Siphonobacter curvatus: one gene and its partner. The protein of the gene in region 1 interacts with the protein of each later gene in a pairwise test. Links are inferred from orthologs where the notes say so. Each region holds a gene or a part of one and is shown on either strand. Other genes may lie near its edges. The genes, in order: C5O19_RS13465 and C5O19_RS04660.

Region 1 (16,316 bases):
GTGCAGTGGACTAAATAAAACCTGCCGCCGTATAAAAAAGGTCAGCTGAAATGCTGGCCTTTTTTATGCTACTATTCTTTCCTCTGCCTCCGCAATTGCCCTGCCCATTTCAGGCTAAAAAACTTTTGGGAAAAGCCTACAACTTTATCATTCGTTTTTCTGATCATTAAGTCAATTCCTACCCATTTGTGGGTATTGCTTGTTTCTCCATTTTCTTTGACATTTGTCAATGTCGCAGCCTAGACAACTAGCAACTACTAGTTCGCCTTCAACCTATTATTTTTTAATCTCCTGAACGAGAACCTGTCCGCTTTCTCGAAATTCCATTAAACTACAGGTTTTGCAGTTGACGTTTACTCCTTGTTCTAGCTCTTAGCCTTCTTTTATCATTTCCTAACTATCAATTATTTACAAAACAAAAGCCCTGTTTACCAGTGGTAAACAGGGCTTCTTGGTGCTTCTAAAATCTTAAGGTTTATTGGAATCAACGACAATACGCTTGTCCCGATTCACCAATTCCCAGGCGGTATAGAAGACCAGACGGGCCGTTTTCTCAGCCTTGTCGAATTGGATTTTTTCCACGTCATCCGTTGGGCGGTGGTAATCATCGTGCACACCGTTGAAGTAGAAAATGATGGGGATTTTCTTAGCCGCAAAGTTGTAGTGGTCCGAGCGGTAATAGAAACGGTTTACATCGTTAGGGTCGTTGAACGTATAGTCCAGATCCATCTTGATGTACTTTTTGTTCGCTTCTTCATTGATCGCGTGCAGTTCCGAAGAAAGTTTATCCGAGCCAATCACGTAGATGTAATCCGGTTTCCCTTCGTGGGCTTTGTCCACCCGGCCAATCATGTCAATGTTCAAATCGGCAATGGTGTTTTCCAGCGGAATTAGTGGGTGGTTTACGTAGTATTCCGAACCTAGCAGCCCTTTTTCTTCACCCGTTACGGTCATGAACAAGATGCTGCGACGCGGACGATTACCAGCTTTGGCCGCTTTGGAGAAAGCCTCCGCCAATTCCATCACGCCAACCGTACCCGAACCGTCGTCATTGGCTCCGTTGTTGATCTGTCCATCGGGCGAGATACCGATGTGATCGTAGTGAGCCGTTACCACCAGTACTTCGTTTTTCTTATCCGTACCTTCCAGGAAACCAACGACGTTTGACGTTTCGATAGGCGTCTGTTTCTCTTCAGCTTTCAGCGTCAGGGTTTTCTTGAGATCAGTAGGTTTCGTCTTCCCCGCCATCAGATCCGCCAGTTGCGTATCATCAAGACCCAGCATTTCCTTTGCCAATCCCTGTTTTATCTGCACGGATAACAAGGTAGATTCTGGACGTTTTTCATCCTTGAACGTCAGGCGATTCATCCGGGGTGAGTATGCCCGCATCCGACCGTAAAGTTTATCGGTTTGTTCATCGGCTCCCGGAGCAATGGTCAGCACACAACGCACTCCTTTTTCCTTCAACACGGCCATTTTCTTGCGGGTGGCTTCGGCGTTACGGGGTTCGGCGGCAAGTAACAACGCAGCTTTCCCATCCAGGTTTAGCCCGTTCAGATCTTCATCCGTTCCGTAACCGACCAGTACGATATCCAGGGTCTCTTCTTTGGAGAAATTTCCCGACCCCGTTACGTAGAAATCTTTCAGTAATTCTTTCGTACCGCTGGGGGTCTTCAGGTACACATCGCCCCAACCCAGCTCAACCAGCTCAACGGGTTGCAGGTAGCTCCCACCGGGACCAATGCCCTTTAAACCCAGACTTTTGAAATGGTTGGCAATGTATTCAGCCGCTTTGTGCTGGCCGGGCGTTCCGGTACCGCGACCTTCCAGTGCATCGGAAGCCAGGTACGAGAGGTGTTTTTTAAGATCTTCCGCCTTGATGGTCTCGGCGAATTTCGTTGGATTCTGAGCCTGAGCGAAAGCCAGCGGACTCAAAGCCAACAACGTAAGCAGTTTTTTCATGAAGTGAATAGAATGGAAATCAAACCCTTAAAGTAAGCGATAAAACATAGGTTTTTATTGCAAAAAGCGATCAAAGGTTAAAATGAAGTGCTGGCAAGGCACTTATGATTTGTTTTACCTGATTTTGCTGTGATTGAAAAGACTATTTTTCGAAAAAAGCCCGAAAACTTCTGAATGGCAGAGTTTTTTAATCTGTATGAATAGGGATTTGAATAAAGTATTGATTTAATAAGAAGAGCCTTTTCGTTTTGTGATTGGAAGTATTGCATTAAATGAAGACCTGTTTCGTCCCGCTGAGAAGGCTGGTCATTTAGTCCGTATGCATTCCATGCCGGGCATCGCATGCCGGCACGCCCACCGCTGACTTCATCCTGCTCAGGGCCACCATGAAATGGTATGCGGCTTTTCGTGATAAGATGGGGTTCGGTTTTATGCCCTCCATGCAGGTATTTAACTGTCTTCTAACAACCACCAACAACTATTGATAAAAGCTAAAAATCCCTCCCCCCGTAAGCCATTCTATGGGGGCCACCATGGAATGGCAACGGAACGACCTACGACAGCAGCCATGCGGTGGCTCAGAGCAAGCTGTCGTTAGTCGTGGAGAGGTCCAGCCTGGAAGGCTTACGGCCTACTAGCCAGTCAGTATAGAGAACCGAATTCGGTCTAGGTGGCTAACGAAGCTTTAAAAGAGCAAAATTTTTGATAAGCAGTTCACAGGATTGCTTATAGTCTACCAATCAGCCGTGCTTATGGGGCAAAACCCGATTTAAATAAATAGAGCACCTCTAAAAAGCACACTTCATTTTTAGAACTTTATGAAAACGAGCAAAAAGACTATTGAAAACGAAGCCCGCCGCGATTTTTTGAAGCAATCGTCGGTGTTGTCGGCTCTGGTGCTGTCTCCCGAAAAGGCAATCAAGGACCCGAATTGGGATGAAAAAATTGCGGCTCCTTTTGAAAAAGTGCCGTTGAAACTGGAAATTAATGGGGTCAAGCATACCCTGAGCGTAGAACCGCGTACGACCCTACTCGACCTTTTACGCGAACAACTGCACCTGACGGGTACCAAAAAAGGTTGCGATTACGGCCAATGCGGAGCCTGCACCGTACATTCCGACGGCCAGCGAATTAATTCCTGCCTGACCCTGGCAGTAACCGAAGAAGGAAAGAAAATCACGACCATTGAAGGACTGGCTAAGGGCGATACCCTGCATCCCATGCAGGAGGCTTTCGTCAAACACGACGGTTTTCAATGCGGTTACTGCACGCCCGGTCAGATTATGTCGGCGGTGGCGTGTATCCGCGAAGGACACGCCAATTCCGAGGACGAAATCCGGGAATACATGAGTGGGAACATCTGCCGCTGTGGAGCCTATCCCAATATTGTTGATGCCATTATGGACGTGAAGAAAGGAGGACAAACGGTATGAAAGCCTTTCAATACGTCCGGGCTAATACGGCTAAGTCGGCTCTCGAAGCATTAGTCAAAGACCCTTCCGCTCAGTTCATCGCCGGAGGTACCAATCTGGTGGATTTGATGAAACGGGGGGTAACGGCTCCGGATAAACTCATCGACATCAGTCGTTTACCGCTGAACAGAATTGAAAAAGAAGCCACGGGTGTTCGCATCGGAGCCATGGCCCTCAACAGCCAAGTAGCCGACGATAAACTGATTTTGGACAAGTGGCCTCTGCTGGCTCAAGCTCTCAATGCAGGGGCTTCGGCTCAGTTACGGAACAAGGCTACGGTAGGTGGTAATATGCTCCAGCGTACACGTTGTGGCTATTTCTACGATACCGAGATGCCCTGCAATAAACGGCAGCCGGGAACGGGTTGCGGAGCCAAAGAAGGCTACAATCGCATGCACGCCATCTTCGGCACGAGCGAACACTGCATCGCCGTCCACCCCAGTGATATGTGCGTAGCGTTGGTAGCCCTCGACGCTACGGTAGTCGTACAAGGTCCCAAAGGCGAACGAACCATTCCTTTCACCGAATTTCATCGCTTGCCCGGCGATCGTCCCGAAAAAGACAATACGCTGGAAAAAGATGAATTGATCGTAGCCGTAACGCTACCGGATTCGCCCTATACGCAACACGCTCATTACCTGAAAGTACGCGATCGGGCTTCGTACGCTTTTGCGTTGGTCTCCGTAGCGGCGGCGTTGGAGCTGGAGGGTAAAACTATCAAGTCAGCCCGACTGGCAATGGGCGGAGTGGCCCACAAACCCTGGCGTTTGCAGGAAGTGGAAAAGGCTTTGGTAGGCAAAACCGTGTCCGAAGCTACGTTTCAACAGGCTGCTCAGCAGGCGATGGCCGGAGCCCGGGCGTATGAGTACAATGCCTTCAAACTCAAGCTTGCCCCTAATACGATTGTAGAAGCTTTGAAAATGGCCGCAGGCCTAACCGCATAAGCCCATGAAAAATAAAGATGAACGAATTGGCGGACGCATGAGTCGCGTCGATGCTCAGTTAAAAGTGACGGGGGCCGCCAAATATTTCGCCGAATTTGAAGTACCTAATCTGGTCTACGGGGTACTGGTTCCGAGCACGATTACGAAAGGAACGATAAAGAGTCTGGATACGAAAAAGGCCGAAAGTGCTCCGGGCGTACTGGCGGTTATTTCCCACCTGAACGCTCCGAAAACACCTGCTTACCAAACGGAAGAACCGAGCAAAACGTCTTCCGGACGCGGTCCCGGCATGAAAGCCTTCCACGATAACAACATCTACTTCAACGGTCAACCCATCGCGATGGTCGTAGCAGATACCTTTGAACGGGCTACCTACGCGGCTTCACTCGTGACTGCTCAGTACGAAAAGTCTTCGCATCAGACAGAGCTCAAAAGCAACTTAGATAAAGGAATTACGCCCAAAAGCAAGTCCCTGCAGGATTATCAACGGGGTCAGAAAGACGCCTATCAAACGGCACCAATTAAGATTGAAGCCGAGTACATTCAGCCCACGGAGGTACACAATCCGATGGAATTACACGGCATTCTGGCTCAGTGGGAAGGTCCGGACAAAATCACCGTGTACGCGAAGACGCAGGGCGTAAAGATGACCCAGCAGGTCATTGCCGATACCTTTAAAATTCCCAAAGAAAACGTATCCGTTCACTCACAGTTTGTGGGGGGAGCCTTCGGAATGTCGCTGCGAGTATGGCCGCACGAAATTGCCACGATACTGGCGGCTCAGAAAGTACAGCGTCCGGTCAAGCTGGTAATTACGCGGGATCAGATGTTTACCATCGCGGGTTACCGACCGCATACGCATCAAAAAGTAGGCATTGGAGCCAATAAAGACGGAAAGTTTGTCGGCATTTCCCACTGGGCAAATGTTCAGAACAGTAACTACGAAGAGTTTACCGAGGCGACGGTGGGCATGACGCGGTTTCTGTATCGTTCGCCCAACGTTAACACGACCTATCGGGTTGTACCGCTTGACATTTGTACGCCCATTCCGATGCGTGGACCCGGCGAAGCGACGGGAGCTTTTGCTTTGGAATCAGCAATTGATGAATTGTCGTATGCCCTGAACATGGACCCGATTGACTTACGAATTAAAAACTATCCCGAAAAAGACCCCGAGCAGGATTTACCCTGGTCGAGTAACCACGTTCGGGAGGCCTATCAGTTGGGAGCCGATAAAATCGGCTGGTCGAACCGCCCGAAAGAACCCCGCAGTAAAAAAGAAAACGGCATGTGGGTGGGGTACGGCATGGCAACGGGTACGTTCGGAGCCCACCGACGCGAGGCGACGGCCCGGGCTCAGATTAAAGCGGATGGTACCTTGCTCATCCAAAGTGCAGCCAGTGATATTGGTCCGGGAACGGGTACGGCCATGGTGCAAATTGCCGCTGAAGTCATGGGTATGCCCGCTGAACGAATCAAGTTCGAATTAGGCGAAACAGCTTTTCCTTACGCTCCTATTCAGGGTGGTTCGGCAACGGTGGCTTCGGTAGGTTCGGCGGTACACGAAGCCTGTATGGCTTTGCGTCAGCAACTGGTGGAACTTTCGGGCAATGCTCTGAAAAAAGCCAAAGTGGATACGCTGGTTTACGAAGAGGGCCGCGTTCGTTCCCCTAACGATCGCTCGGCCAGTATTGCCTACACGGAAATTCTAAAGCGGAATAATCTGCCGATGCTGGAAGTAACTAAAGAGGCGAAACCGGGCGAAGAAGGGAAGAAATTTGCCATGTATTCCTTCTCCGTGCATTTTGTGAAAGTTCACGTACACCCCACAACGGGCGTAGTCCGGGTCAAACACGCCGTGGCCGTAGCGGATGCGGGTACAATTGTGAATCACAAAACGGCCAGCAGCCAGATGATGGGCGGAGCCGTGGGTGGTATCGGCATGGCTTTACAGGAAGAAGCCGTCATTGACCACCGCTACGGACGGTATATCAACAACGATCTGGCTAATTATCACGTACCCGTCAATGCCGACATACCCGATATTGATGTCTTGTTTGTCGATAAAAAAGACACCTACATTAATCCCATGGGAGCCAAAGGACTGGGCGAAATCGCCATTATTGGGATGGCTCCAGCCATTGCCAATGCGGTGTACAACGCCACTGGAAAACGGATTCGGGAATTACCGATTACGCCGGATAAGTTGATTTAGGCTTAATTAGTGGTTGTTATAGTTGTTGGTTGTTAGTACCTCATTGGCTATGAAGTTATAGATAAGTCACTAGGTAATAAACAATGAGATTAGGGAGCGAACCTATTATTTGTAGCGTCAACGATTAGGATATACTTGCCTTTAATAAAGACGTCCCTGACTGTACAAGTCAGGGACGTTCTATTTTTTGTGGGTTGAAATCCTCGGTTTTATCGCATAGCCATGTCGCCGCTCCGGATTTTCTCGCCTACTCTCTTAACATCCTTCATCACCCGGAAAAAGTTATCACCCCAGATTTTTTTCAGGTCCTTTTCGCTGTAGCCACGACGAACCATTTCAATCGTCAGGTTTTCGTATTCAGAAATGTCGAAACAATCAGCCAGGTAACCACCGCCGTCATAATCACCGCCGATGCCCACATGATCCACGCCCATGATTTTCACAAAATGGTCGAGGTGATTGATTGCATCTTTCACTGTAGCCAACGGTACAGGGTATTTCTTGTTCAGTTCCCGCATTTCCGTCCGCATGGCTTTCATTTGTTCGTCCGACATGGCCCCACCCGTCGTATACTTCTTACGGATTTCAGCCGTTGCTGCCTCGCGTTCGGGATTTTTGGGAGCTTCTTTAATATAGCTACTTAGTAAATTCAACTGCACCACGCCGCCTTTTTTGGCAATGGCTCGTAGTAAATCATCATTCAGGTTTCGGGGATGGTTGAGTACGGCCCAGGCATCGGAGTGCGTGGCGACGATGGGTGCTTTCGACAATTTGATTAAATCCCACACCGTACTGTCGGATACGTGCGAAATATCAATAATCATGCCGAGCCGGTTCATTTCCGCTACTACTTTTTCACCAAATGGACTCAGGCCGTTGAATTCCGGCCCTTTGGGATCGGTCGATGAGTCGCAGATATCGTTATTTGCCGAGTGAGAAAGCGTCATGTAGCGTACGCCGCGATCATAAAACTTTTGAAGCAGCGACAGATCGTTCCCGATCTGATAGCCATTTTCCATGCCAATAAAAATCGACCGTTTGCCCGCTTTTTCCTGAGCCATCGCCTCTTCCTGGGTCGTTACAATTTTGCCCATTTCCGGATGTCGGTTGATCTGAGCGTACATCGAGTCCAGAATCGTCATCGCCATTTTTTGTACTTTGGCATTGGCCTCGGGGGTACGGGGGCCCTGTCCCTGGTACACGGCGAAGAAAATGCCATCCACGCCGCCTTTTTTCATGCGGGGAAAGTCAATCTTCGAATCAAAACCCGTAACCGCTCCGGGTGTGGGCGTATTATCCTTCGAAATGTCAAAGCCTTTTCCGACCATCCGCATCGGCGTATCGGCGTGGGTATCCAGCGTAAACACCTTGGCGTGAATTTTCTTGGCTTTTTCAATCAGCTTGGCCTCCTGCTGTGCCGATACCAGTTGGCTTAAACCAATCAGGGGTAAAGCAAGGAAAATTTTTTTCATATCCGTCGATAAAAAGGTTTACCAAAATTGGGAAGTATAGTCCACTAAAGGTATAAATATTTCGTTAAATACACATATCACGATATAAACGATAGCGATCACAAGAAAAACAATAGCGATAAGTTTGCGAAGAGTCGCGATCATTCTTTTTTAAACATTCCCCCTGTTTTCTGCTTACGTATTCAAAAACAGTAGGAATTCATGAACCAAACGGCAGCCGTTATCGGAGCGGGCATAGGCGGTATTGCCACCGCTATACGTTTAGCCGTGAAGGGCTATCCCGTTACCGTATTTGAGGCGAATACGTATCCCGGCGGCAAGTTGTCGGCTTTTGAAGAAAAAGGGTATCGCTTCGATGCGGGGCCTTCGCTGTTCACCATGCCTCAACTAGTCGAGGAACTTTTTATACTGGCAGGCGAAGATCCCAGGGAGCATTTTACCTACGAACGCCTGCCCGACATCTGTCATTACTTCTGGGATGATGGTACGTGGCTGACGGCTTCGGCGAATCCGGACCAGTTTGCTCAGGAAGTGGAACAAACCCTCGGCGAACCAGCGGCTCACGTTCGTAACTTCCTTCAACACAGTGCCTTTCAATACGACATTACCGAACAGCTTTTCCTGAAAGATTCCCTGCATAAAGCGTCCACTTGGCTCAGTCGGAAAGCCCTGCGAGGCTACCTGAATTTTCCACGACTGGGGGTTTTAGGTACCATGAATCAGGCGAACGAACAACGTTTCCAGCAGACGAAAGTCGTACAACTCTTCAACCGTTACGCAACGTATAACGGCTCCGATCCGTATCAGACGCCCGCGTTGCTCAACATGATTCCGCATCTGGAGTACAACATCGGAGCGTATTTTCCGAAAAAAGGGATGGTCAGTATCACCGAAAGTCTGATCGCTCTGGCCGAGCGAAAAGGGGTTCAGTTTCGGTACCAGTCCAAAGTGGAACGCATTCAGGTACGCGATGGCAAAGCTGTCGGTGTGGTAGTGCAGGGTCAGGAAATTCCCTGTAGTATAGTTGTCTCAAACATGGACATTACGCCCACGTACCGAAAATTGCTTCCCACCGAGAAAGCCCCGGAGCGTACGTTACAACAACCCCGTTCGGGTTCAGGTCTGATTTTCTACTGGGGCGTACGGCGGGAATTTGCGGAACTGGGCGTACACAATATTTTCTTTTCGAACGATTACAAGGCCGAGTTCGAACACCAGTTTCAGTATAAAACTATTTACTACGACCCCACGGTATACCTGCACATCAGTTCCAAAATCAAGAAGGACGATGCCCCCGCAGGCGGTGAAAACTGGTTTGTACTCATTAACGCTCCCGCCAACGAGGGGCAAGATTGGGACACCATCATTGCCCAAACCCGGCAAGCTATCCTGGCAAAAGTCAGCCGGAGCCTAGGCGTGGACATAGAACCATTCATTGAGAGTGAATCGATATTAGACCCCCGAAGTATTGAACTTCGTACCTCTTCCTATCAGGGAGCCCTCTACGGAACTTCGTCTAATAATCGGTTTGCGGCCTTTTTACGGCATCCCAATTTTTCGTCCCGCATCAAAAATCTGTATTTCGTGGGCGGTAGTGTACACCCAGGCGGCGGAATTCCGTTGTGTTTATTTTCAGCCCGTATTGTCGCCGGAATGGTTCCCGAAACCAGTAGCTAGAAAGTACTGGGGCTTATTCAACAATTATTGAACAAAATCATTTGTATAACGTTACAGAACCAAAAGCTTTTCCCAAGGAGAATTTCTTATTAACGAAAGGCTTTTACTTCTTAACCAATGCTTTGGCTTCATTGAATCATCAAACTACCAACCCATGCAACCTTATCCTTAGCCCGTCGTTCAAAGCCGCTGAAGCTTGCTTTGGAGCTCGCGACAAATGTGTGTTTTTTCAAGCTATACCTTTTTGGCGGAAATTTTAAGGAAATTTGAGAATATTTTCCTTCTCAGTCTTTTGCATCCCCTACCTTTGCCCAATTATTCGAGCAGTTTTCAGATATGGACCAATATTCATATATCGCCAATGCGGACGTGGATTACATTTCCGACTTGTACGATAAATACCAACAGGACCCTTCCAGCGTCGATACGAGCTGGCAAAACTTCTTTAAAGGCTACGATTTTTCCGTCATTTACGGTGAAAAAGGAGCCACCAATGGCGTTTCTTCTAACGGAACTTCTAATGGTCAGGCTAAACCAGCCGATGCGGGCCTTATCGCCAAAGAAGGCTCTGTACTGAGTTTGATTAAAGCGTACCGTTCCCGCGGTCACTTGCTGGCGAAAACGAATCCGCTGGGTTACGATCGTAACGTAGAGGCCCGCCTGACGTTGGAAGATTACAAACTTTCCGAGAAAGATCTGGATACGGTTTTCGAAGCCGGTCATTTCTTGCTGGGTCGTTCGGCTACGCTACGCGAAATCATGGCCGCTCTGGAGAAAATCTACGCGGGCAATATTGGTTTCGAGTACATGTACGTACGGAACATGGAAGAAAAAGAGTGGCTGCGGAATCAGATTGAGAAAGCCGCTCTGGTATTCGATCCGACGAAAGAAGAAAAAGAACGCATTCTAAAGAAGCTCAACGAAGCCGTTACGTTCGAGCAATTCCTGCACACTAAATTCCTGGGTCAGAAACGCTTCTCGCTCGAAGGTGGCGAAGCAACAATTTCTTCTTTGGATACGATCATCAATACGTCCGCCGATATGGGCGTGAAGGAAGTGATGATCGGGATGGCTCACCGGGGCCGTCTGAACGTGCTGGTAAACATCATGCACAAATCCTACGATGAAATCATCAGCGGTTTCGTAGGACAGGTACCTGAACTGGAAGACAACCTCCCCAACGATATTAACTTTGGTGGAGACGTAAAATATCACCTAGGTTATTCAAGCACCCACGTAACGCCCAAAGGAACGGAAGTAAGTCTGAAACTGGCTCCGAACCCTTCGCACCTGGAAACGGTAAACCCCGTGGTGGAAGGTTTTGTACGCAGCCGGGCCGATGGAATTTTCGAAGGCGATTACGACAAGGTTATGCCCATCTTGATTCACGGCGATGCCGCCGTAGCGGGTCAGGGTATTGTGTATGAAGTGACGCAAATGGCGAAACTTCCTGCCTATAAAACGGGGGGTACCATTCACTTCGTCATCAACAACCAGATTGGTTTTACGACGGATGCGGCGGAAGGCCGTTCGGCGATTTACTGTACGGACATTGCCAAAATCATCGACGCTCCCGTATTCCACGTGAACGGGGACGATCCGGAAGCCGTAATGTTTGTATCGAAAATGGCCGTTGAATACCGTCAGGAATTCAATCAGGACGTATTCATCAATATGCTTTGCTACCGTCGCTGGGGGCACAACGAGTCGGATGAACCGGCGTTCACCCAACCGACGATGTACTCGCAGATCAAGCTGCACAAGAACGTACTCGAACTCTATAACGAGCAACTGGTCAGCCGTGGTAAAGTAGATGCCAAGCTGGCCAAGGGCATGGAAGCTGAATTCAAGCAATTCCTACAGGATCGTCTGGATGGCGTGAAGCAGGCCGAAGCTCCGGTATTCCACCCGCTCAAACTCGACGAAGACTGGAAAGCCCTGCGGTACGGGTCAGCGGAGGATTTCGAGCAATCACCCGACACGAGCGTTTCCCGCGAGAATCTGGATAAAATTTTCAAAGCCCTGACGACGTTGCCTGAAGGTTTTAAACCGCTCAAGCAGATCGATAAACTGATTTCTGACCGGAAGAAATTACTGGAAGAAAACGGTCAGGTGAACTGGGCGACGGCCGAGCTGATGGCCTACGGTTCCTTGCTAATGGAAGGCAAAACGGTACGGATGACGGGTCAGGACGTACAACGGGGCACCTTTAGCCACCGTCACGCAGTTCTGCACGACGCCGAGAATAACAAGACCTATACGCAGATCGACCACATTGAAGAAGGTCAGGAGCAGATGCAAATCTTCAACTCCCTCCTTTCGGAATACGGTGTACTCGGCTTTGAGTTTGGTTACTCAATGGCCAACGCTCACGCCCTGGTGATCTGGGAAGCTCAGTTTGGTGACTTCGCCAACGGTGCTCAAATCATTATTGACCAGTTTGTCAGCTCCTGCGAATCGAAATGGGGTCTGCAAAACGGTCTGGTGATGTTACTGCCCCACGGCTACGAAGGTCAGGGTCCGGAGCACTCGAATGCCCGCCCCGAACGCTTCCTGCAGTTATGCGGTGACTATAACATGGTGGTAGCCAACGTGACGACACCAGCTAACATTTTCCACCTCATGCGGCGTCAGCTGACCTGGGATTTCCGGAAACCGCTGGTCATCATGTCTCCCAAATCCATGCTGCGTCATCCGCTTAACGTATCCCCGCTTGAAGATTTGACGAAAGGTGGCTTCCGGGAAGTGATTGGCGATTCGTACGTGAATCCGAAAGAGGTCAAGAAAGTCCTGTTGTGTACGGGTAAAGTATATTACGACTTACTCGACAAACAGCAGAAAGATCAGCGGAAAGACGTAGCGATTGTTCGGGTTGAACAGTTGCATCCGCTACCCCTGAAACAGATTCAACAGGAACTGGGTAAATACGCCAAAGCGAAAGTGTACTGGGTACAGGAAGAACCCAAAAACATGGGCTACTGGTCGTTTATCTTACGTGAATTTGGTTGTGGCGTTGGTATGGAAGTAATTTCGCGTAAAACGTCCGCTTCACCGGCCACTGGGTTCCTCAAAACACATAGTGAAGAACAGGCAGCCCTCATTCAGGAAGCCTTTGCTTAACCAATAAAAAGCCGAATTCAGGTGGCGTTTAGCCTGAATTCGGCCATTTGATTATAAAACCGAACGAATCCTCCCTCCTGGGAAGTACCCAATCATGGCAATCATCGAAATGAAAGTCCCCGTCGTGGGGGAATCCGTCACCGAGGTTACCATCGCCACCTGGAATAAAAAAGATGGCGATACGGTAAAGATGGATGAGGTATTATGCGAGTTAGAGTCTGACAAGGCTACTTTCGAGCTACCCGCTGAAGCGGCGGGTGTGCTGCGTATCCTGGCGAAAGAAGGTGATACGCTCGCCATCGGAGCACCCATCTGCTCGATCTCAACGGACGGTGCAGCTCCCGAAGCTCCTCAAGAAGAAGCTCCGGCGGCGACCCCCAGCAACGGTCAGGCTCCCGAAGCCGCTCCGGCTCCTGCCCCTGAAGCAAAGGCGGAAGAGACCAAAACCATTGAAGTGAAAATTCCGGTAATGGGCGAATCGGTTACCGAGGCTACCATTGCCAACTGGAATAAAAAAGAAGGCGATTTCGTGAAAATGGACGAAATCCTCTGTGAACTGGAATCTGATAAAGCTACGTTCGAACTGCCCGCGGAAGCGGCTGGTACGCTGCACATTATCGCCGAACCCGGCTCTACGCTTGAAATCGGTGCAGTGGTAGCTACCATTACAGTAGGTGCAGGTGCTCCCGCGGCGGCTCCTTCGGCTCCAGCAGCAGCTCCGGCTTCAGGTGGCTCTTCGGCCCCGGTAGCGGATAAAGCCAGTGGCGTAACGCCCGTAGCGGCGGCTATTCTGGCGGACAAAGGCATCAATCCGAAAGACATTCAGGGTTCCGGCGAAGGTGGAAAAATCACCAAAGCGGATGCTCTGAAAGCTACTTCAGCCCCGGCTCCTGCGGCGAAAGCCGAAGCTCCCAAGGCCGCTCCGGCTCCCCAGCCTGCGGCGGCCCCTGCCACTACGAGTGGACGGGCGGAACGTCGTCAACGCATGACTTCGCTGCGGAAAACCATCGCTCGCCGACTGGTAGCCGTGAAGAACGAAACAGCCATGCTGACTACGTTCAACGAAGTGGACATGCAGCCGATCATGGAACTGCGTTCGAAGTTCAAGGACAAATTCAAAGAAAAACACGGCGTTGGTTTGGGCTTCATGTCCTTCTTTGCGAAAGCCGTTTGCGTAGCCCTGAAAGAATTCCAGGCCGTAAACGCTTCCATCGATGGCGATGAAATCGTTTACCATGACTACGTGGATATTTCCGTAGCCGTATCAACCGAGCGTGGTCTGGTGGTTCCGATTCTGCGTAACGCGGATCAACTTAGCTTCGCTGGTATCGAAAAAGGCATTATTGAGCTGGCGGTAAAAGCCCGTGACAATAAGCTGACGATCGAAGATATGTCAGGCGGTACGTTTACGATCACCAACGGTGGTGTATTCGGTTCCATGATGTCTACGCCGATCATCAACGCTCCGCAGGTAGCGATTCTCGGGATGCACAACATCATTGAGCGTCCGGTAGTGGTGAACAAAGAAATCGTAATTCGTCCGATGATGTACATCGCCCTGAGCTACGATCACCGCATCATCGACGGTAAAGAATCCGTAAGCTTCCTAGTACGCGTGAAACAACTGCTGGAAGATCCCGCTCGTCTGTTACTCGACGTTTAGGACGCTATGCTACTTAGTACTCAATCCCCGCTTTCAGCTTACCTGAGGCGGGGATTTCAGTTTTGGGTTTAGCGTTTGGGGTTTATAGTTATCTCTACAGTAACTGTATTACCTGAAGTAGTCTATAGACACCTGGTTTTCTACGACCAAATCCTAACTCAAAACCGTAAACCCTAAACTCAAAACCCTTCCCATGCTTACCCGTTTTGGCCTGCTGGCCTTTTGCCTGGCTTTTTTGCTGGGCTGTACTCCTAAAACGTACCTTCGCGTACCCAAACAGGGGCTTTCCGAGTACCTGAAACCCGAAGCCGGCAAACCTACGCTCATCAGTGCTCACCGGGGCGGTGGCGACTACGCGGGTTACCCCGAAAACTGCCTTGAATCGTTTGCGTATCTGGCGAAACAGGCAGCCATGATTATCGAATGTGACATTGGATTGACGCAGGACAGCGTACTCGTGATGCTGCACGACGACGCACTGGATCGTACGACGACCGGAAAAGGAAAACTTAACGCAGTTTCGTACGCCTATACCCAAAGTCTACATCTGAAAGATAACGCCGGTACTACGACCAAATTCCGGATGCCTACGCTGGAGCAGGTATTGAACTGGGGGAAAGGCAAAGTGATTTATACGCTGGACGTGAAACGCACGGTACCTTTTGAAAAAGTGGTAGACCTGATTCACCGCACCCATACGGAAGACAACTGCGTCGTCATTACGTATAATGCCCAGGATGCCGCAAAAGTCTACAGATTAGATCCCAGTCTGATGATTTCCGTAACCATCCGGAACGAAGCCGAATACAATCGTCACCACGATCTGGGGATTCCTGACAATCGGATGGTAGCCTTCGTGGGAACCCGAGAGCCGTCTGCCGAGCATTACGCTTTTCTGCACAAAAAAGGTATTTCCTGCATTTTAGGAACGCTGGGTAACCTCGATAAAATGGCCCAGGCCAAAGGCGATCAGGTATACGTCAATTTTGCCAAAAACGGAGCGGATATTATGTCCACCGACCGTCCCCTGGAAATGGCGAAGGCTTTACAAAAGAAATAGTAGACTGAAAATCAGCTTCTCAAAATAGCCCGCCGCGTGCGGGCTATTTTATTTAGGGCTATTTCATTGGTATGGCTTTTTCAGGATAGCTGCCCTAAAAAACCAACCTATGGAAAAGGAACTGCTGGAAGAAAAAACCCAAACGCACGGATCGGAATACGATGTAGCCGATGACGTAGCGGGTATTAAGGTAGTGTTTGTCAACGTGTACATGATTGGCAAACCGGGGGAAGGCAACCCCTGGGTACTGGTCGATGCCGCGATTCCAAACTCAGCCAGTCGTCTCATCAAAGAGGCGGAAACGCGTTTTGGTAAAGACAATCCGCCGCAGGCTATTGTGCTTACCCACGGTCACTTCGATCATACCGGAGCACTGGAAGACTTGTTAAAAACTTGGGGAAATATCCCGGTGTATGCTCATCCGCTGGAAATGCCATTCCTGACGGGAAAATCACATTACCCACCACCAGATCCAACGGCGGGTAATGGTGCGATGGCAGCCCTCTCGTTTTTATTTCCAACGCGTCCGCTCGACATTTCAGGTCGGGTGCAGCCTATCCCGCACGATGGTTTTATCGAGGAACTGCCTGACTGGCGGTTCATCCATACGCCCGGTCACGCTCCCGGACACGTATCGTTATTCCGGGATAAAGATAAAGTTCTGATTGCCGGAGATGCTTTTGTAACCACCAATCAGAATTCAGTATTCTCCGTAGCTACCCAGAAGCTGG
Region 2 (15,882 bases), 2.1 Mb from region 1 along the record:
GGCTACCGAAATCGCCGAAAAGATTAAGAAAAGTATTGACGTTGAAGTGGATATTCGGGTGACAACGCTTGGCCACATCCAGCGGGGCGGCGTTCCGTCCGCTTACGACCGCATTCTAGCCAGTCGTTTGGGTCTGGGTGCTATTGAAGGCTTACTCCGGGGTCAGAAAAACGTAATGACGGGTATTGTCAACAATCGCCTGGTTTATACGCCCTTTATCGAATGTATTACTAAGGATAAGCCCATTTCGGACGATCTGTTACGAATGGTACACATTCTTTCCTAAGATTAGCCTGATAGAGTATCGAGCAGGAGGCTCCTGTTTCTCTGGCTCTTTACTCTATCTGTTTTCCTCTTAGGAAAGATACCCCATGGCCCAGTACATAACGTACCCAACTATTTCGTGCATCATGCGATAGGTGCAGAATAGATTATATTCCTTCGGTATCAACAAGTAATCCCAGGCAGTTTGTCGCTCAGAGGCGAAAAAGTCCGTTGGGTAAGGCCTAACCTGTACGTTTTCTTTTTGAAAACAGGCGACGGCTCGACGCATGTGAAAGGCTGAAGTTACCAGCAATATCTTTGGCGTACTTTGGCCCAATAGTTTAGCGGTATTCCTGGCATTTTCGCGGGTATTGCGGGAGGTTCCTTCTAGGATAATATCCGACTGGGGTATCCCGGCTAGGTGTAGTAACTGAGCAGCCGCTTTGCCCTCCGAAGTAGAATCAGCCTGGGCCGATACAATACCCGACCCACCCGAAATCAGAATCTTTTTTATTTTTCCTGCTTTGTATAAAAGCAAGGGCTGGAGAATTCGATCCGCTGAATTACCGAAGAACACCTTTCCATCTTTTTTGCCGGTAATCCCTCCGGTTAATACTACGGCCATATCATACGTTTCATCCGCTTTCAGGGTTACTGGGGCATATTCCCAGGCTAGTGCCAATTCATTCGTAATAACGTCGGTAGTACTGATAAACAGCCACCCCAACGTTGCCCAAATAGCCCATTGCTTGCGGCGGGCAGATTTGGAAAAAGCCGCTGTTAGTAACCCGTACGCTAAAAAAGTGATAGGCATTAACAGATAAAACAAAATTTTAGAAAGTAAAAAAAACATAGATAGGTGTACTTAAACGTTTGTAAGATGGCTGCCAAAGGTCGGCAACTTTAGACGTGAAACCTTACCTTTGAATGACAATCTGTATTCTCCTATGCTTCGTTATTGTTTTACCTTTTTACTTAGTTTTCTAGCATATACCCTATCGGCTCAGAGCGGCTATAAAATTACGGCTCGTATTCAGGGCTTACGGGATAGTACCTGCTATCTGGCCTACTATACGGGCCTCGGCAGTGGTCAATTTTTCGTACAGGATACGGCTAAAGCCGATGCTCAGGGCAATGTTATATTCACAGGCTCTCAGAAGCTACCCGAAGGTCTGTACGTCATTTCTATTTCGCAGTGGAAACTATTCGATTTAATTGTCGATGCCGATCAGGACTTTGAACTCATTACCGACAAGGAAAGTATAGCCGCAGGTAATCCGCCCAAGCAGATGAAGGTCGTAGGGTCCATGGAAAATGAACTTTTCTATGCCTTTAACCATCAGATGCAAAGTCGGATCGAACCCTTACAGCAGTTGCGGCAAACGGCTCAGTCAGATCCGACCGCAGCGGCTAAGATCAAAGCGATCCAAAAAGAATTGACGGAGTATCGCAAGAAATTCATTCGCGAACACGCGGGCTCGTTTACGGCTCAGTTATTCAAAGCTGCAGCCGAACCGGAAATTCCCCCGGCCCCACTCCTGCCTAACGGCCGTCCGGATTCTACCTTTGCGTACCGCTATTACAAAAATCATTACTTCGACGGGATTGACCTGAGTGATGAACGGCTCCTGCGGACGCCTTTTCTTCAGCAAAAACTGGAAAATTTCTTCGAAAATCTGGTGTATCAGTCCCCCGACTCGCTGAGTAAAGATGCTGATAAGATCATGAGCCGGGCCAAAGGAACGGAAATGCGTCGGTATTTGGCTTACTGGATGACCAGTCGGTACGAGCAATCAAAAGTATTAGGAGTAGATGGTTTTTTCGTTCACATGGGCGAAAAGTACTACGTGGGCGAACCCGCTCTTTGGGATTCCAGTACGGTGACTAACTTCAAAAACCGCATTGCCATCCTGAAGCCTCTGTTGGTTGGAAAAACCATTCCGAACATGTATCAGACCGATACCTTGGGTCGACCCATGAACCTGCACGATCTTAAAGCCAACTATACCATTGTATTCATTTATTCGGATGACTGCGGACACTGCCGGGATTCCATGCCGAAACTCAAAGCCTTCTATCAGAAGTATAAAAACCGGGGCGTGAAGATCTACGCAACGGATTTACGACGTGACCCGAAGGAATGGCGAAAATTCATCCAGGAGTTCAAGATTCAGGATTTCACGAACGTCATCGATATACACAAAGATCCGAAGACGGCTCAGACCGTCCATTATACTGATTACCTGAAAACCTTTGATGCCCAGGCAACGCCAACCATTTACGTACTGGACAAAGACAAAAAGATTATTGCCCGGAAGCTTCCCGCCGAAGAACTCGAAAACTACTTTGAGTTTATGCTGAATCAGCAGGCCAAGAAAAAATCCTAAATGAAAAGAGCAACTGTCGTAACAGTTGCTCTTTTTTTATTTCAGCGTTTTCAAATACGCGATTGTCTGGGGTACCTGGGTTTTAATGTTCGGACTTTCGTCTTCTATATAATAATGTTGAATACTGGTTTTTTTCGCTGCTTTCATAATGGCTGGTAATGGTAGTTGCCCCGTCCCGAGAGCCACGTCGTTTTCAACGGGCGTACCGCCGGATAAGTTACCCTTCACCCCTTTGCGTAAATCTTTCAGGTGCATGAGCTTGAAGCGCTTGGGATACTTCTCTAACAACTGTACCGGGTCCTGCCCGGGAAAATACGTCCAGAGTATATCCATTTCGAAGCTTACGTAATTAGGATCCGTTTTCTGGACGATGTAGTCAAACAAGGTACCCTTCTCGTAAGGCTCAAACTCAAACCCGTGGTTATGGTAACAGAAGGTCAGGCCGTGTTCTTCTTTCAGGATTTTGCCAACTCGGTTAAAATTGGCTACGGTTTCTTCCGCCATGGCCAGCGTAAACGGTCCTTCGTGCGGAATCCAGGCAACGCGTACGTATTTAGCTCCCAGCGTTTTGGCGTTCTGGGCTACTTCCGCCGTTTTGTTAAGAAAGTCGGGATACCCTACCCCAAATGATGAGCACTGCATGCCCCGTTCGTCCAGTAGTTTTCGAATATCCTGAGCCGTACGGCCAAACAGATTGGAAAACTCCATATCCGTGATGCCTAATGCTTTAACGGTATCCAGCGTAGCGGCTACGTCTCGCTGGAAACTGTGACGATAGGTGTAGGAAACCATCCCGGGCTTTTGAGGGGTGGATGGTTTTTGAGCGAAGGCCGAAAAGGCCGTGAAGACTACTAGCGGAATGAGTTTTCGAATCATGGTCTAGAGATAAAAAGAACGGATCGGGTATAAAGACGACGGAACGGACACGTGTCCCTTGCTAACGCATTTTAGAGCGTTTCACTAAATACGCCGAAAGAATCGGATCGAAGCCCTGCGAGATGTCTGCTTCAATAAAATCAATCTTATATTGATTGCATTTCATCCGCAGATCGTAATAAAATTTCTGGATGGCATTACGGTAATAGTCCCGTACCTGCCCCGGCTGTACCCGTACCCGCTCGCCCGTTTCCAGGTCAATAAATTCGTACGGCCGTTCTTCAAAGGCAAATTCTTCTTCCGTCTGGCGATCGCTGACGTGAAAGAGTAATACCTCGTGCCGGTTGTGCTTCAAATGTTGCAGGGCCGAGAAAAGCTTATCCGAATTTTCAATATCATCGAACATATCACTGAAAATAACCACCAGCGAGCGGCGATGCACCTGTTCGGCAATCTGGTGAATGACCTCCGCCACGGAAGATTTCCGGTTGGGTTTGGGTTGCTGGAGCAGTTGCTGTAATTGCAGAAAAATCTTATGGATGTGCGAGGCCGTCGATCGAGTTGGCAATTGCACTTCTACGCTTTCCGAAAAGGTGGTTAAGGAAACGGCATCCCGCTGTTTCTGGAGCAGGTACGCCAATGCCGCCGCCGCCAGAATGCTGAAGGTAATTTTGCCGTTCGTTTTTTCGGGATAATACATGGACGAAGACGTATCCAGTAACAAATGACAGCGAAGGTTCGTCTCTTCTTCGTATTGTTTGGTATACAAACGGTCGGTTTTGCCGTATACTTTCCAGTCCACGTGCCGGGTACTTTCACCGGTATTGTACAGGCGATGTTCAGCAAATTCCACCGAAAAGCCGTGAAAAGGCGATTTATGTAAACCCGTGATGAAACCTTCCACCATTTGTCGGGCCAGAAATTCAATGTTTCCGTATTCTCGGGCTTTGGTAAGATCCAGGGCCATGCGGTACGAGTGATTCAGGTTTAGGAGGTTTGCAATCAGATCCGGCAAGCTATTTTTAACTTATAGGGGATAGCTTTCATTTCCCAAGTGTTTTTCAACCTTAGCCAGTAACTATTCTTGTAACCTTAAATGAATAACGGAAAAAGCGGGTAATGTTTAGGGAGAGCAGCTAAAAACTTTTAAGTATGGGCAAAAAAAGAACCGCAACCTCCGGAAAGTTTTTAGAGACTGAACCAGTTATCTCTATCCACTGAACGAAGCTTGCGGTTAAGAAAAGCTGCCGCTGAAACATGTAATGGTACACTCTTTGTTGTACCTCCCTAAAATCTACTCTAGTGCTGCCATGTCCGCCCTGGCGGTAATCGTGGCGTTATCTTCGAGAAGATATTTGTTGGGTCGGAGTAAAACGATACCGTTTGTACCCACTACCCTAAGGTTTACTTGTGCGACGCCGGCTTGAGTCATACCCAATTTTTTTGCGGCATCAAAGGAAAGATCAATATCTCGATTCTTTCCAAATGGCCCACGATCAATTACTCTGACGATGGTTTTACGGCCATTTTTGAGATTAGTCACTTCCACCATTGAACCAAATGGTAAGGTTTTGTGTGCACACGTACCATTTTTTAAACGTTCGCCGCTGGCGGTGATTCTACCAAAGTACTGTTTACCGTAGTAAGTAGCCCGACCCCGATATTCTTTCCCCAGTGGTTTTTTGACTGGAGGGTATTTCTTGTAATACACCGAATAATGAGCCTGAGCGATACAGGGCAATATACTTAAGTTCAGTAACATTGCTGTTACCGCTCTACGTGTCCATATATTCATAGGCAGTTCGTTTTGTGGTTCAAAGAACTAACGTTATGCTTCAGCAGCGGCGGGAGCACTTTGGGCGAATTGCCTTGAACTGAGTAGAGTTCAGCTACAAACGTACGACAAATTTCTGAAACTGGTACTATTTTCCACGTTTTAGGCAAAAGATTGTTCATAAAGTTATATAAATTCCACAGGTTGAAAATTGACATCCACTTATTTTTTATTATATTGGGCGGTACAAAAAAGCACTAAATCTTCTGCCGATTTAATACCGGGTAGAAGAATAAACTGAAACCTGTTCAAAAGGTTTTTGATCGTTCTTTTTAACCTTCCGACTAAAAAAGCTGACCTTTCTTGCTGCCAGGGTCTAACCATAGATTATACGGTTTGTAGAAATACCTACCTTATTTTCTACGATTTTTTTGCGACCAAACGCTTTCTTTCTATTTTTACCAGCGACTCAAACCATAAACTTCCAAAATTGTGGCTGAAAAAGAACGAGAAGAACTCTACTCGAAACGTGTAAAGGCTGGGAAGCGGACTTACTTCTTCGACGTGAAATCCACCCGTGCCAACGATTACTACATTACCATTACTGAAAGTCGTCGTTACCCCCAGGGAGATGGATTTGCGTACGAAAAACACAAAATGTTCCTCTACAAGGAAGATTTTGATAAGTTTGTAGACGCTCTCAAAAACGCCGTAGATCACGTCAAGACGGAGTTGATGCCGGAATTCGATTTCACGCAGTTTGCTGCCCGTGAAGAAGACGACGAGTACCGCAGCGACCTGAAATGGGATTAACCACAATCTGTTTGCTATGATTAACTGATACCCCTAACAGTTTTATCTGATTGTGAAGAACTTAAGAAAGCCTTTGCTGTGGCGAAGGCTTTTTTCGTTTATATAGTCGTACCTTTGTGGAATAGAAGGCTTAAGGACGCCGGATTAGCGGCCTAACCAACTTCTTACACGTGTATCATCACTGAGTTTAAATCAATATATTTCGTTACCCATGGGTTTGCAATGTGGAATCGTGGGCTTGCCGAACGTCGGAAAGTCTACGTTATTTAGTGCGATATCGAGTGCCAAGGCCGAAGCGGCCAACTATCCGTTCTGTACCATCGAACCCAACGTAGGCGTAGTGGAAGTACCCGACGAACGCCTCCGTACGCTCGAACAACTGGTTAACCCGCAGAAAGTAATTCCTACAATCATTGAATTCGTAGATATTGCTGGTTTAGTGAAAGGAGCCAGTCAGGGAGCCGGTCTGGGTAATAAATTCCTGGCTAACATCCGCGAGGTAGACGCCATCATTCACGTGATTCGCTGCTTCGATGACGATAATATTGTTCACGTCGAAGGACGCGTTAATCCAGTATCGGACAAGGAAATCATCGATTACGAATTGCAGTTAAAAGATCTGGAGGCTGTAGACCGGAAATTGCAACGTATCGAGAAAGCTGCCCGTGCCAGCGGTGACGCGAAGGCAAAAGCCGAAGTTGAAATTCTTTACCGCTTTAAGAAAACGCTGGAGCAAGGTAAATCAGCCCGTACGGTTGAGGTATCGGAAGAAGAGAAATCAGCCGTAGCCGATCTGCACTTGCTGACGATCAAGCCCGTCATCTACGTAGCTAACGTGGATGAAGCCAGCCTGAGTCAGGGTACGAACGAGTGGGTTGAGCAACTGAAAACGGCCGTAGCTGAAGAGAACGCTCAGGTGATTGTCATCTGTGCGGCCATCGAAGCTCAGATTGCCGAAATCGAAGATCTGGACGAACGTCAGATGTTTCTGGAAGAATATGGATTAAAAGAATCTGGTCTGAGCCAGCTTATTCAGGCATCTTACGCCCTGTTAAATCTGATTACCTACTTTACGGCAGGTGTGAAGGAAGTACGGGCCTGGACGATCCAGCGGGGCTGGAAAGCTCCACAGGCAGCCGGCGTTATTCACTCGGACTTTGAACGCGGTTTCATCCGGGCAGAAGTAATCAAATTGGCCGATTACGATCATTATAAGTCAGAAGCGGCTATCAAAGATGCTGGTAAAATGGCGGTTGAGGGAAAAGAATACGTGGTACAGGATGGTGACATTATGCACTTCCGTTTCAACGTGTAGCTTTTCAGTGATTCAGGATTTACCAAAAGAGGGAGCTTAGTGAAGCTCCCTCTTTTTTGTAGGTAACAAGTTTCCCTTAATTATGAATCACCTGATAGCCAATCAGCTGATCGGCCCGACTGCCGGGCGAGCGGTGGTAAACGAAGATTTCGTAGGTATTCTGCGTCATGGAATGCATCCCTTCAATGGGTACTTCATTTGCTTTATTTCCCTCAGGCACGGCGTACATGTAATTGTAAACGCCTTGTTTCAACAAAATCGTAGCTTGATACGCCTGTGCCGAAGGTTCATAGTGCATCTGATTGTCTTTCGAGAGTTCGAAAAAATTAAACCCTCCCACTACGTACGGCACTTTTCCATCTTCCCGTTCGGATGAACGCAGGGTAAACGTAACGGGGAAATAGTCTGGATCGCCAAAGTCATCCCGTGTGGAGATGGCGAATAGTCCGTCGAGATCATTTTGCTGCAAATACGACTTTCCGGCCTGTCCATCGTCCGGGAAGAGAAACGCCGCATTGAAATTGGGATTGAAATCCAGTCGGGCTACGTTAATGCCCTTCACCTGCCGACTCCGAATGTCAAACACCCGAAACTCATTGCTTCCCGGAAACAGGTTTTCATTATTGAAGAAACGGTACTCCAGCGTGCGGTCAAACTCCTGAACCATATACGGCTTCAATCCCACCACGGTACGATCCCAGCGGTAATTCTGACGAATCACGATATACACGTCCTGCTTGGGATTCAGAATGGGATAATTTCCGTACTTCAGGGCAAAATCAACCTGCTGATGCGTATTGCGACGCGGAATATCCTGTGCAAAGCTGACACGTCCCCCAACGGTTACCTTTTGGTCGAAAGCCATGAATCGCCGCGTAAATACAACATCACTTTCCCGGCGGCCCTTGTAGACTACCAATACGTAATTTCCACTCACTTTCACCCGGGGCAAATCCAGCCAGAAATGAGCGTAACCCACTTTAGTACCCTGAGCTACTTTGACGTCGTAGATAGGAAATTCATTAAAGTCGGGTAAAAACTCGACGTCGTTCAGGGCCGAAGGCTGCCAGTTGGCATTGCAATGCAAAATCTTGGCCCGAAACTGCGGTTGGTCCTTGCCCAGCCAGTCAAATTCTAGCCGCATGGTTCCTCCCTGATTCAGGTCCAGTACGGGTGGTTGCAGCACGTCGTTGCTAACTACGGCACCCGTAGCAAAGAGCAAGGGCGTTTTGACGGAGGCATCGTAGATAAAATCTTCGTAGCGGAGCGGTCCTTCCCGCCGACTATTTTCCAGGGCCTGAGCAATCAATTGGTTTACCAGAAAAATAAGGCCGATTGCCAGTACAAATGAGGTTAGCACTTTCATAAAGGATTTTCGCTTCATAAGGGTATAAAAAAACGCTGAGGACTCGCATTTTAGTGGATCAAAGTATCTCCGCTAAAACCCGAATCCTCAGCATTTCTTATCAATCTGCAGGATTATGCCAGCTTTTCCAGGGATTCTACTTCCATCATCGCCGACTCCCAGGCGTCGTTAGCTTGGGATAGCTGCTGTTTCACCCGGTCGTATGCTTTCTGAACCTCATTGAACTTGACCGTATTTTGATAAATCTCCGGATCAGCCAGTTGAGCTTCGGTATCTGCTTTTTGTTTTTCGAGCTTACTAACCTGACCTTCCAGCTCTTCCACTTGCTGCTGTAACTTTTTGAGTTTTTGCTGGGATTGTTTCCGCTCCGTATCCGATACCGTAGGTTGTGGTTTCGCCACCTTTACTTCGACTGGTTTTTCGGTACGGGCGGCACCTGACTCTTTGCGGATGGCCTCGCGTTCCTGTTGCCAGAGCACGTACTCATCGTAGGTACCGGGGTATTCCTTGATCTGCTCGTCTTCGATGTACCAGATTTTATTGGCAACTTCCGACACGAAATACCGGTCGTGCGAGACAATCACGTAGGTTCCTTCGTATTGTTGCAGGGCTTGGATCAGAATATTCACTGAGATCATGTCCAAGTGGTTGGTCGGCTCATCCAGAAGCAGGAAGTTAGCTTCCGAAAGTAGCATTTTCGCTAAAGCTACCCGCGATTTTTCACCCCCTGACAGTACTTTAATTTTCTTGAATACGTCGTCGCTGGAGAATAGAAAACAGCCCAGAATACCCCGTAACTGAGCTTCCGTTTTGTCCGTACCCATTTCCCGTAATTCGTCGATGAGTGTATTCTCGATGTTCAACGCTTCCAGCTGGTGCTGAGCGTAGAAAGCGAAAGCCACGTTATGACCGATCTGCCGTTTTCCTTCAATGGATTCCGTACCGGCGATGATCCGCAGCAGCGTCGATTTTCCTTTACCGTTCGCCCCGATCAGAGCGACTTTATCACCCCGACCCAGGTACGCGTCCGTATGAGTAAGAATACGTTTTTCGCCGTACGCCTTTGAAACATCTTCGAGCTGGAAGATATTTTTACCGGGCTGAGTAGCCAGCGTAAATTTGAAGTTCACTCGAGCGGTATCGTCGATGACCTCATCCACGAAATCCAGTTTTTCCAACGATTTCACGCGGCTTTGTACCTGACGAGCCTTGCTGGCTTTGGCTTTAAAGCGTTCGATGAAGCGTTCAGTCTGGCGAATTTTGGCCTGCTGGTTTTCGTACGCTCCCCGCTGGATTTCGTTTCGCAGTGTTTTTTCTTCGATATAGAATGAATAGTTACCGGGGTAATAATTGAGCTTCCCTCCCGATACTTCTACAATAATATTGACACAGTTGTCGAGGAAATAGCGGTCGTGCGAAACAATCATGACCGCTCCTTCGTAGTTACGGACGTAATTTTCCACCCACTCGATACTGGGTAAGTCCAAGTGGTTGGTAGGCTCATCTAACAGCAGTAAGCTGGGTTTTTGCAAAAGCAGTTTTGCCAGCATTACCCGCATCCGCCAGCCCCCGGAGAAGCGTTGGAGCGGTACCTGTAACTCTTCGGTTTTAAAGCCCAGACCTTCGAGAATTTCTTCAGCTTTGGCCTGAATCGTATACCCATCCAGAGCTTCGAACTCTTCCTGATACTTAGCCAGCTTATCGACGAGCTCATCCCGATAATTCGTCTCCATTTCGTGGAGCACTTCGTCGATCTTTTTCTGGAGCACCATTTCCCGCTCGAAGGCTTGCATAGCTACGTTCAGAATCGACTCACTCGATTCGTAACTCAACAAATCCTGGTTGAGAAAGCCAATGGAACAATCACCGGATTTGGAAATCGTACCCCCGTCGGGCGTATACTCACCTACAACGAGCCGCAAGAGCGTAGATTTACCCGTACCATTGGCCCCGATCAATCCGATGCGATCTTTGGGTTTAATATGAAGAGAGGCTTCGTCGTATAACGCCCGACTGCCGAAGTAGAAACTTAAGTTATTGATGGAAAGCATAGAAATAAGAAAGATAGCGAAAATTCTGCTCCGCCACGAGTCCGATTCAAAAGTACGAACCTTCCGCCAGAAGTCAGCATTTTCCTTAGGCTTCCTTCTGTATTTCGTCCCGGGCGAAAGCGTAATTTTTCATTCAAAGAGGTAAGTTAGCTACTGAATTAATTTTTCAGGAGAGCCATTAGGATTTATGAAACTTACATCTTAGAATCGTACAAGAGAAGTTCACTACCTAAGTATATTTATCTACCTCACGTATCCAGTCGCTAGAATATAACTATTACAATAATTATCACACTTGCCAAACATTGCATTATCCAAATAAAATATTTAATTTTTAATCATAAATAAAAGATTTCAGTAGTACTACAAGGAAGTTCTCCCTCATTATTCTAAAATTTATATATGTATGCAAGCTCAGGCTTTGTTTGAATTTGTTTATACTTTTGTAAGAATTTCCAATTCTAATTCTTAACCATAATGAGAAGACTGTTACATCTATGTTTCCTGGTCGGAGCACTGTTGAGCGGCTATAGTACAATTGCCCAAGACAGAGTCGTGACGGGAAAAGTCACCTCTTCAGAAGACGGAACCCCTTTAGTTGGCGTAAGCGTTCAAGCCAAAGGAACTAGCCGCGGCGTTAATACCGATGCTACCGGTACGTACCGGCTTTCCGTACCGGATAATTCTACCTTGGTTTTCAGTTTCATCGGCATGATTACCCAGGAAATTGCCGTGGGTAACCAGACCCAGATTGATGTACAACTAGGCTCAAACAGCCGCGAACTCACCGAAGTCGTAGTAACAGGTTTCGGTTCGCAAATCAAGCGGGACGTAACGGGAAATATTGCCAAGGTTGACTCTAAGAAACTTGAAAATATTCCTAACCCGTCTTTTGAAGCGGCTCTGCAGGGAAACGCAGCCGGGGTGCAGATCACCCAAGGAAATGGTAAGTTAGGGCAGGGTATTTCGGTACGCGTTCGGGGTACTTCATCGATTTCTGCTTCAAGCCAGCCCTTGTACGTAGTAGATGGCGTTCCCATTAATACGCAGAACCTTTCCAATAATACGGCCCCTACCAACCCGATTGCCGATTTGAACCCGCAGGATATTGAATCCTTAGAAATCCTCAAGGATGCTTCAGCTGGTGCCATTTACGGAGCTCGTGCTGCGAATGGCGTGGTACTGATCACTACCAAACGCGGTAAAGCCGGTAAAACGAACGTCAACGTAGGTTTCCAGTACGGCTCCAGTAAGCCCACCCGCCTCCGTGACTATATGACCGCGGAGCAATGGTTGTCTTATTTTAGAGTAGCTGCAGCGAATACCAACTCAACTAATTCGCTCAATACCATTATTAATCGTTCAGCCGCCGGTACAACTCCCGGCGAAGCTACGTATGATTGGCAAAGAGCCGCTTTTCAGGATGCTCCCTTCAGTCAGACGGATTTGAACATTTCCGGGGGTAATGAAAAGACGAAATTTTACATCTCGGGTCAATACCTGGATCAGAAAGGGATTCTGATCAAAAACTCGCTGGAACGTTTTAGCGGCCGGCTTAATCTGGATCATAAGGCCAACAACTGGCTTTCGATCGGCATGAATATGAGTTTGGCTCGGACCTTACAGAATCGCGTTTCCAATGACAATGCCTTCTCGACGCCCATGCAGGCCGTAGCTATTCCGCCCATCACTCCGTTGATTGATCCCCGGACTGGCTTGATTTCAGGTACACCTCCAGGAACTTCGGCGAACTTCCCTATCTACTACAACCCGTTCATATCCGCTGAATATTCGGATTACAAGACCTTAGTTTTCCGTAATATCAGCAACGTATATGGCCAGGTAGACTTTACCAAATGGCTTAGTTTCCGCTCTGAACTAGGGGTTGATCTGTTGAATCAGAACGAAAACACCTATTACGGTACGCAAACAGTTCGTAACGTATCAGGGGCTGCCAATGGCTTGGGAGAAAGTCGTTACTCACAGGTCATGAACTATAACACCAATAACTACTTCAGTTTCAATAAAGCAATTGGCGACCTTCATTCCATTACGGCTACGCTTGGTATGTCTTATCAGGAAACCCGAATTGATGGAAACTTTGTGGAAGGACAGCAATTTCCTTCCAACGCATACCGGCAAATTGCTTCCGCTGCGGATATCACAGGAGGTTCCTCCACGCGTACCCGGTTTTCGTTCCTTTCTTATTTCCTACGGGCTAACTACAAGTTTGCTGACAAATACTTAGTAGGCTTAAGCGGTCGGGTAGACGGATCAAGCCGATTTGGTAACGATTCTAAATATGGATTCTTCCCTGCTATTTCCGGTGGATGGATTCTTAGCGAAGAAAAGTTCCTACAGGAGTCTAAAGCCCTGAGCTTCTTAAAATTAAGAGCTAGTTATGGATTAACGGGTAATGCTGAAATTGGCAACTTCCCTGCCTTAGGCCTCTGGTCTTCTTCGGGTTATGCTGGCGTAGCTGGTCAGTCGCCCAGTCAATTGCGAAACCAGGATTTGAAATGGGAAACTACTACCCAAACAGATATTGGCCTGGATTACGGAATCTTAAATAACCGAATCAATGGGGAGATCGATTATTACATTAAAAACACGAATGACTTATTACTGTCGGTAAACGTTCCAGGCACGGCTGGATTTCCGGACCAGGTACGAAATGTGGGTAAAATGCAAAACAAAGGCTTCGAATTTACTTTGAATAGCCAAAACCTGGTCGGAGCCTTCAAGTGGACGACCAGCCTGAATATTTCGAACAACAAAAACCGGGTAGTAGAAATCGATAAGAGTCCTTCCGGAGAACCTGTCCCCATCACGGGTGGTTTTGATCAGGTTAACCGAGCGTATCCGGGTCAGCCATTAGGAGCTTTTTATATGATTGAATACGCGGGTGTAGATAAAGCGAATGGAGATGCCCTCTACTACCGAAATGATACAGAAGGTGATCGTACCACAACCAATGATCCGAACGAAGCACAACGGGTATTTGTTGGAAGCCCTCTTCCTACCTGGTTTGGAGGGATTACGAACACCTTCTCGTACGCGGGTTTCGACCTGAGCATCCTGTTCAACGGGCAGTTTGGTAATAAGGTGTATATGGCAGGCGGTAAGTTTGAAAGAGCTTCTGGTGATTATTTCGATAATCATTTAGCTTCTGAATTAGATTACTGGACCCCAGAAAACCCCAATGCTTCTACGCCTCAACCCCGGTTGTTTGGAGCGAATGGTACCGCTGTATCCAGTCGCTATTTATCGGATGCATCTTACGTGCGTTTACGTAATGTCTCTGTAGGATACACGATTCCCAAAACTGTGCTGAACCGTTTAAAGGTGGATCGGCTCCGCGTGTACTTCCTGGCCCAAAACCTACTGACCTTTACCAAGTACACGGGTTGGGATCCTGAAGTTAGCACCGATGCTGTTTCAGGAAATATTGCAGCAGGACAAGATTTCTATTCGGCACCCCAAGCAAAGACGCTTACGGTTGGTCTACAAATTGGATTCTAATGCTGTTGAAGGAATATTTAACATTCAATTCAATGAAAAAAACACGTTTCACCTATATACTTCTCGCGGCGATTACTCTAACGGTGTCCTCGTGCGGAGATAAATTGAATATTGCTCCTACTCAATCAATTGACCAAGACGTTGCTCTGACGACCTCAAAGGACGTTGAAGCCGCTTTGATTGGTGCTTATGATGCTCTAGGCGAGTACTACGTATGGGGAGGACAGATTCAAATGTCATCTGACCTGCTTGCTGCTACGAACGAGCTACAGTGGCTTGGTACATTTGTAGACCCTGGTCAGTTTTATGATAAGAAAATTCTTACCAATAATTTGTATGGGTCTAACATCTGGCTAAATTCATACGAAACTATTAACATCTGTAACAACGTCTTAGCGAACATTGATAAGGTTGACGCAGCAAAAAAGAACCGGATTCAGGGGGAAGCTTTGTTTATCCGGGGCAGTGTCTACTTTGAATTGGTTCGTTTGTTTGCTAAAACCTGGGGCGATGGCGATAACACCGTTAATCCAGGTGTGCCACTGGTGCTCACCCCTACCACTGAGATCAACAACGGTTCCTACGTAAGCCGGAATAGTGTAGCACAAGTGTATGCAAAGGTTCTTGAAGATTTACTAGCTGCCGAATCGCTGTTACCAGATGCAGCTTCGACCAGCACTTCAGGTAAAATGACTGGTCAAGCAACGAAATGGGCCGCCGCTGGTATCCTGTCTCGCGTGTATTTGATGCAGCAGAATTATGCGGCTGCACGCGACGCGGCTAACCGCGTTATTCAGAGTAACAAATATGCTCTGAACCAAAATTATGCGGCTTCATTTAACCTGGTAAACATGAACTCTCCCGAGAACATTTTTTCCACACAGGTGACTTCTCAGGATGGCGACAATTCTCTTCGTACTTTCTACTCGATTGAATCCAGAGGGGATATCTACGTAACAACCAATCATATTAATGAATACGAACAAGGAGATGAACGTGCGGATTTATTTTATCAGGATGGAGACGACTTCTTTACGGAGAAGTTCAGTACTATCTACTCGAACGTTCCCGTTATTCGTTTAGCTGAAATGTATTTGACGCGGGCTGAAGCTAATTTCCGCCTCAATACAAGCGTTGGAGCAACGCCTTTAGCGGATATTAATTTGATCCGTAATCGGGTAAACTTGCCAAGCCTTACTTCAACTAGTCTTACGCTTAGTGCAATCTTAAAAGAGCGTAAATTAGAATTGATGTTTGAAGGCCATCTCTTACACGATCTGAAGCGTACTCGTCGTTCAGTTGGGGCAATCTCCTTTAATGCTAACAATCTGGTATACCCGATCCCGCAACGCGAAACGGATGTAAACAGCCAGCTGGTACAAAATCCTGGGTACAATTAGTAGTAAAAGTCTTAAGTAACGAAGAAGCCCCGAAGCAATCTTGCTTCGGGGCTTCTTCATTAAAAACTCAATTGTTCTCTCAGTTTTTCCAGTTCCGGAGCCATCTGATGCGTG

What was found.
Region 2: the proteins of C5O19_RS13465 (region 1) and C5O19_RS04660 interact in binary tests that used the Escherichia coli proteins (3 or more experiments, as listed by UniProt). The link is inferred for Siphonobacter curvatus from one-to-one orthologs.

The regions. Positions count from the first base shown.
Region 1 is NZ_PTRA01000001.1:3,238,881-3,255,196, forward strand. The notes cover bases 9,706-13,062. They hold C5O19_RS13465 (2-oxoglutarate dehydrogenase E1 component), read left to right. Parts: upstream 9,706-10,078; coding sequence 10,079-12,862; downstream 12,863-13,062. Other genes in these bases: crtD (1-hydroxycarotenoid 3,4-desaturase CrtD), read left to right, coding at 9,706-9,742; odhB (2-oxoglutarate dehydrogenase complex dihydrolipoyllysine-residue succinyltransferase), read left to right, coding at 12,957-13,062. Also shown: beta-glucosidase BglX, read left to right, coding at 1-18; C5O19_RS13435 (M28 family peptidase), read right to left, coding at 469-1,962; C5O19_RS13440 ((2Fe-2S)-binding protein), read left to right, coding at 2,781-3,395; C5O19_RS13445 (FAD binding domain-containing protein), read left to right, coding at 3,392-4,378; C5O19_RS13450 (xanthine dehydrogenase family protein molybdopterin-binding subunit), read left to right, coding at 4,383-6,593; C5O19_RS13455 (dipeptidase), read right to left, coding at 6,803-8,065; more of crtD, read left to right, coding at 8,267-9,705; more of odhB, read left to right, coding at 13,063-14,525; C5O19_RS13475 (glycerophosphodiester phosphodiesterase family protein), read left to right, coding at 14,719-15,585; C5O19_RS13480 (MBL fold metallo-hydrolase), read left to right, coding at 15,695-16,316. UniProt on the Escherichia coli protein: E1 component of the 2-oxoglutarate dehydrogenase (OGDH) complex which catalyzes the decarboxylation of 2-oxoglutarate, the first step in the conversion of 2-oxoglutarate to succinyl-CoA and CO(2).
Region 2 is NZ_PTRA01000001.1:1,159,119-1,175,000, reverse strand. The notes cover bases 8,378-11,300. They hold C5O19_RS04660 (ABC-F family ATP-binding cassette domain-containing protein), read right to left. Parts: upstream 10,847-11,300; coding sequence 8,909-10,846; downstream 8,378-8,908. Other genes in these bases: C5O19_RS04665 (type IX secretion system plug protein), read right to left, coding at 8,378-8,813. In the rest of the region: pfkA (6-phosphofructokinase), read left to right, coding at 1-286; C5O19_RS04705 (YdcF family protein), read right to left, coding at 356-1,078; C5O19_RS04700 (redoxin domain-containing protein), read left to right, coding at 1,212-2,651; C5O19_RS04695 (sugar phosphate isomerase/epimerase family protein), read right to left, coding at 2,688-3,527; C5O19_RS04690 (DUF58 domain-containing protein), read right to left, coding at 3,589-4,494; C5O19_RS04685 (septal ring lytic transglycosylase RlpA family protein), read right to left, coding at 4,822-5,322; C5O19_RS04675 (DUF3276 family protein), read left to right, coding at 5,794-6,114; redox-regulated ATPase YchF, read left to right, coding at 6,326-7,429; more of C5O19_RS04665, read right to left, coding at 7,506-8,377; C5O19_RS04655 (SusC/RagA family TonB-linked outer membrane protein), read left to right, coding at 11,324-14,368; C5O19_RS04650 (RagB/SusD family nutrient uptake outer membrane protein), read left to right, coding at 14,401-15,768; C5O19_RS04645 (patatin-like phospholipase family protein), read right to left, coding at 15,828-15,882. UniProt on the Escherichia coli protein: Genetic data indicate it may be involved in ribosome assembly or function.